Regions from separate parts of the Caloranaerobacter ferrireducens genome, predicted to be linked through region 1. Evidence: a T-box and tRNA genes for the amino acid it is inferred to sense, from the RefSeq annotation. Region 1 holds a T-box; the other regions hold tRNA genes.
The links. The T-box of region 1 lies ahead of BFN48_RS11430 (proline--tRNA ligase). A T-box ahead of a tRNA ligase gene usually reads a tRNA of that ligase, here a tRNA-Pro.
Positions count from the first base shown of each region.

Region 2: it has a tRNA-Pro gene. The T-box ahead of BFN48_RS11430 (proline--tRNA ligase) is inferred to sense a tRNA for this amino acid. The anticodon was not compared.
Region 3: it has a tRNA-Pro gene. The T-box ahead of BFN48_RS11430 (proline--tRNA ligase) is inferred to sense a tRNA for this amino acid. The anticodon was not compared.

Region 1 is NZ_MDJR01000011.1:9,409-13,705, reverse strand. It holds gene BFN48_RS11440 (ABC transporter ATP-binding protein) at 1-604, shown strand, start outside; gene BFN48_RS11435 (ABC transporter permease) at 597-1,769, shown strand; T-box leader at 1,816-2,025, shown strand; gene BFN48_RS11430 (proline--tRNA ligase) at 2,085-3,809, shown strand; gene BFN48_RS11425 (DUF881 domain-containing protein) at 4,094-4,297, opposite strand, start outside.
Region 2 is NZ_MDJR01000004.1:166,571-170,867, reverse strand. It holds gene BFN48_RS08080 (phosphodiester glycosidase family protein) at 1-1,468, opposite strand, end outside; gene BFN48_RS08075 (tRNA 2-thiocytidine biosynthesis TtcA family protein) at 1,501-2,211, opposite strand; tRNA gene BFN48_RS08070 (tRNA-Pro) at 2,360-2,436, opposite strand; gene BFN48_RS08065 (COG2426 family protein) at 2,948-3,421, shown strand; SAM riboswitch class I at 3,695-3,801, shown strand; gene metK (methionine adenosyltransferase) at 4,166-4,297, shown strand, end outside.
Region 3 is NZ_MDJR01000003.1:176,571-180,867, reverse strand. It holds gene BFN48_RS06995 (YggS family pyridoxal phosphate-dependent enzyme) at 1-645, opposite strand, end outside; gene BFN48_RS06990 (biotin/lipoyl attachment domain-containing protein) at 691-2,004, opposite strand; tRNA gene BFN48_RS06985 (tRNA-Pro) at 2,195-2,272, shown strand; gene spoIVA (stage IV sporulation protein A) at 2,340-3,818, opposite strand; gene BFN48_RS06975 (NAD(P)H-dependent glycerol-3-phosphate dehydrogenase) at 3,982-4,297, opposite strand, start outside.

The DNA of each region.
Region 1 (4,297 bases):
TACATTAAGGTTATTAGCGACAATACTTAAACCGACCTTTGGTACAGCTAGATTAAATGGTTATGATATTATTAATGACCCAGAAGGTGCAAGAGGGCAGATAGGAATACTTTTTGGCGGAGAAACAGGACTTTATGATAGATTGACAGCTAGGGAAAATATAGAATATTTTGGATTGCTTAATGGTATGGACAAAAGAGAAATTGAAAAAAGAGTTGAGTTTTTAGCAAAAAAGCTTGGGATGGAAGAATATATTGACAGAAGAGTAGGTAAATTTTCAAAAGGGATGAAACAGAAAGTGGCAATTGCTAGAAGTATAGTACATGATCCTGATATAATGCTTTTTGATGAACCTACAGCTGGTTTAGATGTAACTGCTGTTAATATGGTACACGAGTTTATAATGGACTTAAAGCAACAAGGGAAAACCATTATTTTTTCCAGTCATTCAATGAAAGAAGTTGAAAAACTTTGTGATACAGTAGGTATAATTCATAAGGGTAAGATGGTGGAGATATCGTCATTAGCTTCATTAGCACGAAAATACAATAATATGGATCTAGAGGATATTTTTATTAAGTTAGTGGGGGATAACGATGTTTAAGTATATTTGGATAGTATTTAAAAAAGAAATAAAGGATACATTTAGAGATAGAAAGACTATATTTACTAGTATTATAATACCAATATTGATATTTCCTATTTTGAGTTTAGCATTAGGAAGTGGAGTTTCTGATATTATAGAGGAGGACACAAAACCAATTAATATAGCAGTTATTTCAGAGAATAATAATGGACTTTTGAAATACTTAACTATACATGAAGGGATAAATATTGTAAATACAGATGAACCTGAAAAATCTCTGGAAAAACTTGAGGTTAAGGCTATAGTAAAGATTGATAAATATTTTGATGAAAAAGTAAATAATGATGAATTTGGTACAGTTGAAATAATTTATGATGAATCTAGTCAAAAATCTTCAATGGCGTATCCTAGATTGAAATCAATAATTAATGATTATTCTCAAATTATTGTATCTAAAAGATTAAAAGAATTGGGAACTGATAATAATATACTTAAGGTGGTTGATATTAAAGCTATATCGATAGCTAAAGAAGGCGGATTTGGCATTATTATGTTTTCTATGATGCTTCCGATGTTTCTTACTATATGGTCAGCAGTTGGTGGAATACCAGCAGCTACTGATTTAGGTGCAGGAGAAAAGGAAAGACAGACACTTGAGCCTCTTTTAACGACTAGAATAAACAGAACTTCATTATTGATAGGTAAATATTTTACAGTTGTTGTTGCTGGAATTATAGCTACTTTAGCATCTTTGACAGGTTTTATTATAGCAACGAGATTGAATTCAGATTTATTTGGGACTATAAGCAACCTTCCTATAAATACAATTTTAATTATTGGGTTATTCTGTATAGGGTTAACTTTAACTTTTAGCAGTTTAGAATTGGCAGTAAGTTTTTATGCAAGAAACTTTAAAGAGGCTCAGACATATTTGACGCCAATAACAATTATAATGCTTATACCAACTTATTTGACAATGTATTTAGATGGAAAAGCAATACCAAAAGTTTATTTTAATATTCCAATAATTAATGTAATTTCAATTATTAAAGAGGCGTTAGTTTCCATCTATAATCCAGTGCATATAGGTATAGTTTTAATTTGGATGATAATCTATATAGCTGTAGCGTTAACAGTGACAGTAAAATTGTTTAATAAAGAAACGGTAATTTTTAGAAACTAATTGACAAATATTAAGATTTTTAGTATTATAATTTTCAAAATCAATAGTATTAGCGAAGAGGGGAAATAGTAGATAATCAAGGTCTACAGAGAGGAAATCCTTGGCTGAAAGATTTCTGACCCACTGTTTATCGAACCCGTCCCTGAGCTTCTAGACTGAAATTAGTAGGTCTAGACGGTTAATACCGTTAGCTATTAAGAGAGGGCTAGTCATCTGGCCAATTAGGGTGGTAACGCGGAGAACCTTCGTCCCTAGGATTATAGGGGTGAGGGTTTTTTTGATTTAGAAAAAAATAAGAAGAAAGGAGTAGATATTATGAGAATGTCAAGAATGTATATGCCAACACTTAGAGAAGTACCTTCAGAAGCAGAAATTCCAAGTCATCAGCTTTTGTTAAGAGCAGGTATGATAAGAAAATTAGTTTCAGGGGTATATTCTTTCTTGCCTCTTGGATACAGAGTAATGAGAAAAATTGAGCAAATAATAAGAGAAGAGATGGACGCGGCAGGGTCACAAGAAGTGCTTATGTCAGCTATACAGCCAGCTGAAATATGGCAGGAAAGTGGACGTTGGTATGAATTTGGCCCAGAAATGTTTAGACTTAAAGATAGACATGAAAGAGAGTTTTGTTTAGGACCTACACATGAAGAGTATTTTACAGATCTTATAAGAAACGAGTTAAAGTCATATAAGCAATTGCCTTTAAATATTTATCAGATACAAACTAAATATAGAGATGAAAAAAGACCTAGATTTGGCTTAATGAGAAGTAGAGAATTTTTAATGAAAGATGCTTATAGTTTTGATAAAGACGAAGAGGGTATGAAAAAATCTTATGAAATAATGTGGAAAGCTTATGAAAAGATATTTACTAGATGTGGACTAAAGTTTAAAGTAGTTGAAGGTGATTCAGGTGCAATGGGAGGAAGTGATTCCCATGAATTTATGGCTATGTCTGATGTTGGAGAAAGTCAAATAGCTTATTGTGAAAAATGTGATTATGCTGCAACAGATGAGAAGGCACAATGTATATACAATTTAAATGGAAATGAAAGTACTGAATTAGAAATTGAAAAAGTTCATACTCCAGGGATCAAGACTATTGAGCAGCTAGTAGAATTTTTTAATATTCCAGCAGACAAATTCGTAAAAACATTAATTTATAAAGTAAAGGATGAAATAGTAGCAGTATTAGTACCAGGTAACAGAGAGGTTAATGAAGTTAAATTATGTAACTTATTTGGTGTAAGAGAACATGAATTAGAGATGGCAAATGAAGAAATAGTTAAGGAAGTTACGGGAGCTGAGGTAGGTTTTGCAGGTCCTATTGGAATAAGTGAAAAAGCTAAGTTGATAGTAGATTCTAGAGTAGCTAAAATGAAAAACTTTATAGTAGGAGCTAATGAAACAGACTATCACATTAAGAATGTAAACTATGGCAGAGATTTTGAAGGGGAAATAGTTGAAGACTTATTATTGGTTGAAGAAGGAGATTTATGTCCAAAATGTGGAGAATCATTGAAGATAGCTAGAGGAATAGAAGTAGGTAATATATTCCAATTAGGGACTAAGTATAGTAAAAGCTTAAATGCTACATTCTTAGATGAGAATGGCAAAGAGAGACATTTTGTTATGGGGTCATATGGTGTTGGTGTTTCAAGAACAATGGCTGCGATAATTGAGCAAAATCATGATGAAAAAGGTATAATATGGCCTTTATCAGTGGCACCATATCATGTAATAATAACCATAGTTAGTACTAAGAAAGAGGAACAAGTAAACCTAGGAGAAAAGTTATATAAAGAATTAATGGATAAAGGAATTGAAGTATTATTAGATGATAGAAATGAAAGACCAGGAGTTAAGTTTAATGATGCTGATTTAATTGGTATACCTATAAGAATAACAGTAGGAAGAAAGGCAAGTGAAAACATAGTAGAATTTGTATTAAGAGGTACAGGTGAAAAAACAGAAATTTCATCAGATGAAGTTTATGAAAGAATAAAAGCTGAATTTGAAAGACAAGGATTAAAGATATAATTTAAGGCGGTCATTGACCGCCTTAAAAATTACGGATGAACAATGGATCTTATTTTATCCCTTTCAATTTCAATTATTTGATACATATTGAGTTTTAAGTTTCTTTTTAACTTAGTATTGTTGAATAAGTTCTTTAAAAATGAAAACATCGCCATCACCTTCCATCTTAACTTATAGCCTCAATATATCTATGCATAAATTTTTATATAGTTGAACTTTATTAAGAAAATTTAAATAAATTAAGGGACAGCAAATTTTTAGCTGTCCTTTATCATGTAATAAACTTATTGCTTAATTGGTTTTGCGTATTTAAAATCTAAAACTTTTTTATATTTAGGAATGAAAATATCTTGTTGTTTTTTTAACTGTATATCAAAGTCTGAGGTATAAATTGTAAAATTAATAACTTCTTCGAGCAAATCAGGATTTCCAATAGCTTTAATTGTTAAGGGAGTATTAACAGAAACTCCATTTATTTCAATGTGTAG
Region 2 (4,297 bases), on a different contig from region 1:
TTTGACTATTTACATCTATATGGAACTTATCAAAGCCGAATTGTAGTTCTTTTACTTCGTCTAAAACATTTATTTCAATTTCAGCTTTTTTACCTCTATATTTAGCTATTACTTTGCCTTTTCCTGACTTCTTAGGAATTAAGGTGTTTTTATTAAATTTGCCTTGTATACCTGAAATATCAAATGTTACTCTATTAATATCTACATTAACAGGATTATGATATTTATCAAATCCTTTGATATAAAAATTTCTAGATGTATTAACAAATATGTTAGTATCATCAGTATATATTTTTATATAGCTTAAGCTTCTCTTCGGAGCATTACTAAATATACCTATCCCGTTTGATATTTTTCTTTCTTTACCATCTGATGGACGATTTACAACAATAGGATTTTCTTCGTATTGTGGGTTTAGTACCATGGTAGTAGAACCGCCACCATCTAGGTTAACTGCTTCATATGCTCCTAAATCTATCATAATTTCAGCTAAAGTATTTAGGTCTACGCCTTTGTATGAAACATCTCTACCATCAATTGTTACGAGAATAAGTTCATCTTTGTTTTTGTTAATTCCTAGTGCTGTTCTTGGGTGTTTACCTTTTATGTTTAATGTGAAATCTGCAATATTTCCATCTTTAACAATATAGGTTCCACTGCCTATAGCTGTTTTTATGTTTTCGTAGTTTGGCGTAGTATTTATTTCAAGCTTTACTTTTTTACCTACTTTGAAATTATTAAGGAGTATATCTTTAACTCTTCCACGCCCAGTTAATATGTAGCCGTTTTTTGGCATATCGATAGGAGGTTCATTAATTCTTATTTCTTTAACTGTATTTTTTTCAACTACAATTTCTATCATATCGTCAAAATAAGTATTTCCTATGGTTTTTAAGCTCCATTTTTTATCGTATAAAATGACTTCTTCATATTTGTCACTTGATTTGTTTATTGCAGAGAGGATAACAGGTTGTCCGTCTTCTGGAACTGCTTTGATCTCCCACTTCCAGAAGGATATAAAAGGATGATTATTTTTATCTATTGCAAATATAGGCAGTTTATCCCATTGATATGATGGAGATGAAATCATCTTTCCATTTGATATGACAACTCCTAAAGGAAAGGAATTTTTAGCTGTTGAGAAAAAATCACCATTGATACCTGCAACAGCTTGGGAAATCTTTATCATGTTAGATAGGGTTTCTCTTTTAGAGATTCCTTCTTCATTAAAAAGAACATCTAAGCTAGTGTATTTATCTTTTAAATTTACTCTTAAAACGTTTATATTCCACCAACCGTCAGAGGTAAATTTTTGAATGTGTTCATGTATGATACCACTTGAAATATTTTCTACAGTTTTTCTTTCGTGGATCAGTATTGGCTTGTCTGCAAAACTTAGAGACAAGCTCGAAAATATGATTATTCCACTAGTTATATATGAAACTACTTTTTTGAAAAGTCTATTCATAGTTATCCCCCTTTGAATTCAGTAACCAGTCACTAAAACCACAAATTTAACTGTTCTTTATTTTTGATAGCTGTAATAAGTCTGTCTCTTGCTTGAGGAATATCTTTATATACATTTTTCATAAGATGTTTTACATATTCTCTTTTGGTATTTCTATTTGCAGGACAAGGACTTTCTACAGTAGGTAGGTTATGTTTTTTAACAGCTCCTTTTATTTGATGTTCTGTAACATATATCATAGGTCTGATTACTGTAATATCTTTTCTGGACATATAAGTTTTAGGTGAAAAAGTATTTATTCTTCCTTCATAAAACATGCTTAAGAATAATGTTTCGATGGCATCGTCTGCATGATGTCCTAGAGCTAGTTTATTTAAACCTTTTTCTTTCATGAGGTCATGCAGGGCTCCTCTTCTCATTCTCGCACAAAGCGAACAAGGATTTTTTTCTTTTCTAATATCGAAAATAATTTTACCTATTTGGGTTTCTTTTATAGTATATGGGACATCAATTTCTTTTACGAATTCTTTTACTTTAGATAAATCAAAATCTTCAAAACCCAAAGTTAAAGTGATAGCTTCTAATTCATATTTTACTGGACTAAATCTTTGGAATATCTTTAATCCATATAATAGAGTCAAACTGTCTTTTCCGCCTGAAACTCCAACGGCAATTCTATCGCCATCTTCTATAAGGTTAAATTCTTCTACTGCTTTTCTTATTGCCCCTACTATTCTTCTCATGTAATCAATCCTTCCTCTTCTTGTGTGTAATGTTTGTATTAAATGGATTTGTTTGTAATACTTATTATATACTATTTAGCTAAGGTTTAGATTACAAAAGGATTACAAAACAAAAAAACAGCTGAGAATATTCTCAGCTGTTTTTTTCTGGTCGGGGTGGAGGGACTCGAACCCCCGGCCCCATGGTCCCAAACCACGTGCGCTACCAAACTGCGCCACACCCCGTTGACTTGTCACGAATGTTATTTTAAAACATATTGAGTTAACTTGCAATACTGTTAACAACCAATCAATTGAAATTACATTAGAAATTCTAATTAATTCTTAGTTTTTCTTTATAATTCATAGGAAATTATAATAAAATCTTATATAAAAAAATTAATGTTGATTTTATTGAAACTTTTTCTGGCATGCTTACATGCCAGAGTCGTTATAAACTTCGTTAAATTGTGGATAATTTTGAATATAATTTCCGTTTATGGATATAGGCAAAATCTTCCTAAATTTATTTAAATCCAAGATTTGGTTCTAATTCTTACCATTATGAAATAACCAATGTAGAATTGCGAAAAAATATTTCTATTTTTTTCTTCATACTATATAATTTATTATAGTGCTGTCTTTCGTTGTTCGCTGTTCGTCGTTCGAAACGCAAATTGCAAATGATGGATCGAAAACAAGAGGCGAAAAGCGAATAGCGAGCGACGAATAACCAATATAGAACGAGGTGATTTATATGTTAGTGCAAACTTTAAAAGTTTTAAAGGATGAACTCATTGTAATGCTTGTTGCTGCTGCACCTATTTTTGAATTAAGAGGAGCGATACCACTTGGAATAGCTATGGGTTTTACACCTGTACATAGTACAGTATTAAGTATTATAGGTAATTTAATACCCGTACCTTTTTTGCTTAAGTTATTGAAACCTTTATTTGATTATTTTGGAAGGACGAAGATGTTTGGTAAAATTGTAGACTGGATTAAGCAAAGGACTTTAAAAAGAAGTAAAAAAGTTGAGAAATATAGTGCTTTAGGGTTATTTCTTTTAGTAGCAATACCATTACCATCTACTGGTGCTTGGACTGGATGTGTAGCAGCGACTTTGTTTAATATAGATTTCAAATATTCTTTTCCAGCAATTGTGGCAGGTGTATTTACAGCCGGATTAATAGTTTTTATTTTAAGTAATCAAGTTGTTGGATTGATGTAGATAGTTAGGTACTAGGTACTAGATATAAAAAAGAAGACAGGGAACAGAGGACAGGGGACAGGAAAAAATGCGAAATAAATCGCTGTTCGCTATTCGTTTTTCGCTGTTCGTCAAATAAAGACAAGAAGCGAATGGCGAATGACGAATAGCCAATGACGAAAAATACTGACGACAGTTAGATTATAAACTTTATGAAAAATGAAGAAAAAACTGTTGACTTAGTTTGCAAGCTGTGATATTATACTTTGAGGACAATTTAATAAAAATCTTGATACCTTATCAAGAGTGGTGGAGGGAATGGGCCCTGTGAAACCCGGCAACCGGTAACTAAAGTTACACGGTGCTAAGTCCCACAGAATGTAGATTCTGAAAGATGAGGTTTAATTCAGAGTATTACCTCTTCCTTTTGGAAGGGGATTTTTTTAATTTTGGGTACTAGGTGCTGGGGCAGAGAAATGTAAAATTGAAAATTTTTTGTAGCGGAGAATTAATTCTCCGCTACTATGGAAGATACTCTGCTACAGATGACACGATATGTTGAAATTGGTCAATAGTCGATAGTCAATAGACTAATGACTACTAACTAATAACCATCACCTGTGAGTTGACAACTTATGATATAACATAAAAAAACTATAATTGCTAATAATAACCATGTAAACTCTATCTATATTTAATGTTGAATTTAATATTTAACATTTAAAATTTTAAATTTAAAATTCATATTGTATGGGAGGTATGAAGATGAGAAAATGGTTATTTACTTCAGAATCAGTTACTGAAGGACATCCTGATAAAATCTGTGACCAAATTTCAGATGCAGTGCTTGACGCTATATTAAAATGCGACCCAGAAGCAAGAGTAGCATGTGAAACA
Region 3 (4,297 bases), on a different contig from region 1:
AAAAATTCCTGTACCTATTCTCACCATGTTAGAACCTTCTTCAATCGCAATTTTATAATCATTAGTCATTCCCATTGATAAATACTTCATCTCTACATTTGGATATCCCCGTTTTTTAAGTTCCTCAGAAAGTCCTTTTAACTGTCTAAAAACATATCTGACCTCTTCAGGATTTTCTGTATAAGGAGCTATTGTCATAAGACCCTTTATCTTTATTTTAGGATATTTTATAATTTCTTCGACAAAAGGTATAACTTCATCACCATAAAGTCCATACTTTGTTTCTTCCTCTGCTATATTAACTTGAATAAGAGCATTTACAAAAATATTATGTTGCTCTGCTCTTTTGTGCAGTTCCTGTGCTAAAGATAACCTATCTAATGAATGAATTAAATCTATTTTATCAATAATATATTTAACTTTGTTTGTTTGTAAATGCCCTATCATATGCCATATAGGGCTATCTTTAATCAAATCATACTTTCTTAAAATTTCCTGAACTCTACTCTCACCTATATTATTAATTCCTAGCTTTATTGCTTCGTTCATCACATCAACATCTACTGTTTTTGTAACAGCAATTAATGTTATATCTTCTAGACTTCTACCAGTTTTCAAAGCCGCTTCTTCAATATTTTTATACACTTCTTCTAAATTTGCTTTTATATTAATTATTTTAATCCCCTCCCTCTAATCTATAATCTGTCCTTCTTTAACTTTCTTACCATTAATAAATACTTCATCAAAAATAGAAATTGTATATCTTTTTTCATAATTTCCATTAATATTTATTTCAATTTTTCCTCTATCACCAGCTTTAATTTTACTTCCTGCATCCACAATTACATATTTATCATTTTGTCCTATTATTTTGACAGGTTTAAATTTTACGATACTACTTATATCTTTAATATATACTCCGTCTATTCCGTCTTTTTTTACTATTGCACTTTTAGGTATTTTCAATCCACAATAAGTATCAGTAATTATCTCAACATCAATATACCTCTCATTATAAAACTTATATAGATAACTATCAAATTCAAATATTACTATGTATTCATTACTACCTTTATTTACTTTATAAACTTTCCCTCTTATTTTTTCATTTTTTTCTATAAATTTTATATATACATCTTTTCCTTCATTTAATCTATCTATACTACTCCCAGGCATTAGTTTTACTACAAGGTACCATTTATAGTTATCAATTATTTTAAAAATTGGTTCACCTGAAGTAACCTCCCAATCGTTATTAACTTTATGTATATTCCTTTCTATAATTCTAAACTTATCAGGAGTGAAATTCGATAAACTCTTTAAGCTATAAATTTCTTCCAACCCATCAATAGTATAACTTACTAAACCGCAATTTTTTGAATAATAATTTGCTTTTGCATTTTTTAATCTGTCCTGTAAATTCTTACGCACTTCATACAGTTTGTCCAAATCATTAGCTATTAACGAATTGTTACCAAACAAATCTGAACGTTTATCTAAATCTAATTTTAACTCTTTTGCTACTTGGTTTATTTCAATAAAATTACCTTCTAAAATATTTTTTCTCAAAATATCTATTTTTTCATCTATAAAAATCTGATTCTTTTCTATATCACTTGAAAATATCTCCTGTGTTTTAAGCTTGTTGCTTAACTCCTCAATTCTTTTATTTATAACATTCAATTCTTCCGCTATTTCATGTGCCTTATCAGATGCTACTACTTGTCCTATCAAAGTCCCTAATCCAACCTTCTCACCCTCATTTTTATTAAAAATTATTTTACCGTTAGTTGTCGCCCTATATACAACTTCATTCTTAAAAATAATCCCTTTAGCCTTCTCAAAAACATCAATACTACCTTCTTCAACTATTACTGTAGCTGCATTTGTTACACAAAACGTTGGTAACATTCTTAACGATAAATAAATTACTACTATTATTACCAACCCAATCCTAAACCTTTTTCGTCTTCTTCTTTTTTGTTTTCTTTTGTCTTTAGTCATAATATCACCACACTAAAACTTTATATTATATTTCTTCATCTTTTAAGATTTTCCTTTATTATTTTAACAATAAGCGTTATTCATATGCAAATATAACTAAAGACCTATTTCTGTTTGTAAATCAAGTATATCATAATTTCTATATCAACTTTACAAATTCTAAAAAAATGTGTATAATATGTATTACTCTCGGGATGTAGCGCAGTTTGGTTAGCGCACAAGTCTGGGGGACTTGGGGTCGCTGGTTCGAATCCAGTCATCCCGACCATTTTCATACAAAATAAATGGGAAGGTAAAACCTTCCCATTTATTTTGTAATCTATATCATAATCTTATTATATTATGATACAGATTAGCCCTCCACCGCCTTCATTTACAATACGTTGAAGAGTTTTCTGAATCTTAGCTCTTGCATCATCAGGCATCATATTGAGCTTGCTCTGAAGCTGCTCTTTTACCAGATCATGTAGTGACTTGCCAAACATATTTGATTCCCAGATTTTTGAAGGGTCATTTTCAAACTCATCTAGTAAATATTTTAGTAATTCTTCACTCTGCTTCTCTGTTCCAATAATTGGCGATACTTCAGTTGTTATATCTGCTCTAATCAAATGTAAACTTGGTGCATTTGCACGCAATTTAACTCCAAATCTATTACCTTGCCTGAAAATTTCAGGTTCATACAATTCTAATTCTTCAAGGCTAGGAGGTACTAATCCGTATCCTTTCTCTCTTACGTCTTTTAACGCACTTTCTATTTTATCATATTCTTTCTTAGATTTTGCAAGTTTTGAAATTAATCCCAATAACTGATGTTCTCCAACTATTTTATAACCTGTTATTTCACTTATTACATCATATAATAAATCATTTTCAACATCCATTTCAATATTAGCTATTCCTTCACCTAATTTGATTTCAGATATAGTTGCATTTTTAATAGCCTCACAATCTGTAAATTTATCTAATGTATTTGTAATATCCCTAATTCTATATAATTCTGTTACAGTTTCCTTAATTGAATTTAATATATTTTCACGTATCCAATGTTTGTTAGATAATCCTTCAACCCAACCAGGTAGATTAATGTTAATCTCTCTTATTGGGAATTCTAGCAATACTTTTTCAAGAATATTATTTACATCTTCTATAGACATATTTAAACAGTCAACTGCAATTACTGGTGTTTGATATTTTTCCTCTAAACTTTCTCTGAGTGCTATTGTACTATCTAAATCTGGATGCCTTGAATTGAGTAATATTACAAAAGGTTTATCAAGTTCTTTTAATTCACTAATAACTCTTTCTTCAGCCTTAATATAATTAGACCTTTCAATGTCTGTTATAGAACCATCAGTGGTTATAACTAATCCAATTGTAGAATGATCAGTTATAACTTTTCTAGTCCCTATTTCCGCAGCTTCTTCAAATGGTATCTCTTTTTCAAACCATGGTGTAGTAACCATTCTAGGCATATTATTTTCTTCATGTCCTAAAGCCCCTTTTACTATGTATCCTACGCAATCTACCATTCTGACCCTAAACTTAACATTATCTTTCAAAGTTAATTCAACAGCTTCACTTGGTACAAATTTAGGTTCAGTTGTCATTATAGTTCTACCAGCTCCACTTTGTGGTAATTCATCATTAGCTCTTTCTTTTCTATATGTATTATCTATATTTGGTATAACTAGTAATTCCATAAACCTTTTAATAAACGTTGATTTACCTGTTCTAACAGGTCCTACAACTCCAATATATATATCTCCATCCGTTCTTTCAGCAATATCTTTGTATATATCGAAATTCTTCATCCATTTTCCCCCCTTTATATAATATATTGAAGAATCTCCATTTTTAGTATAATTTTTCTTTCAGAAAAATATGAAGTTGGACTTAGTTCTTAACATTATATATATATGAAAAGATTAAAATAATATGACATGCTAACAAAAAAAGGACATCCTTTCGATGTCCCTACCAATTAAATCCCGTTTCCTGTACAATTTCTTCCATCTCATGTTTTTTATCTCTCATCATTAAATTAAAGACAGAATATCTAACATCTTTTCCTTCATAAAGCACTCCATAAATTTCTTCCGTTATCGGCATTTTTACATTATATTTTCTAGATAGTTCATATGCTGCCTTAGTTGTCCTTACTCCTTCTACTACCATTCCTACAGATTTAATTGCTTCCTCTAAACTAGCTCCTTGTCCAATTTTAATGCCTGCTCGTCTATTTCTACTATGAAGACTCGTACACGTAACAATCAAATCACCTATTCCTGAA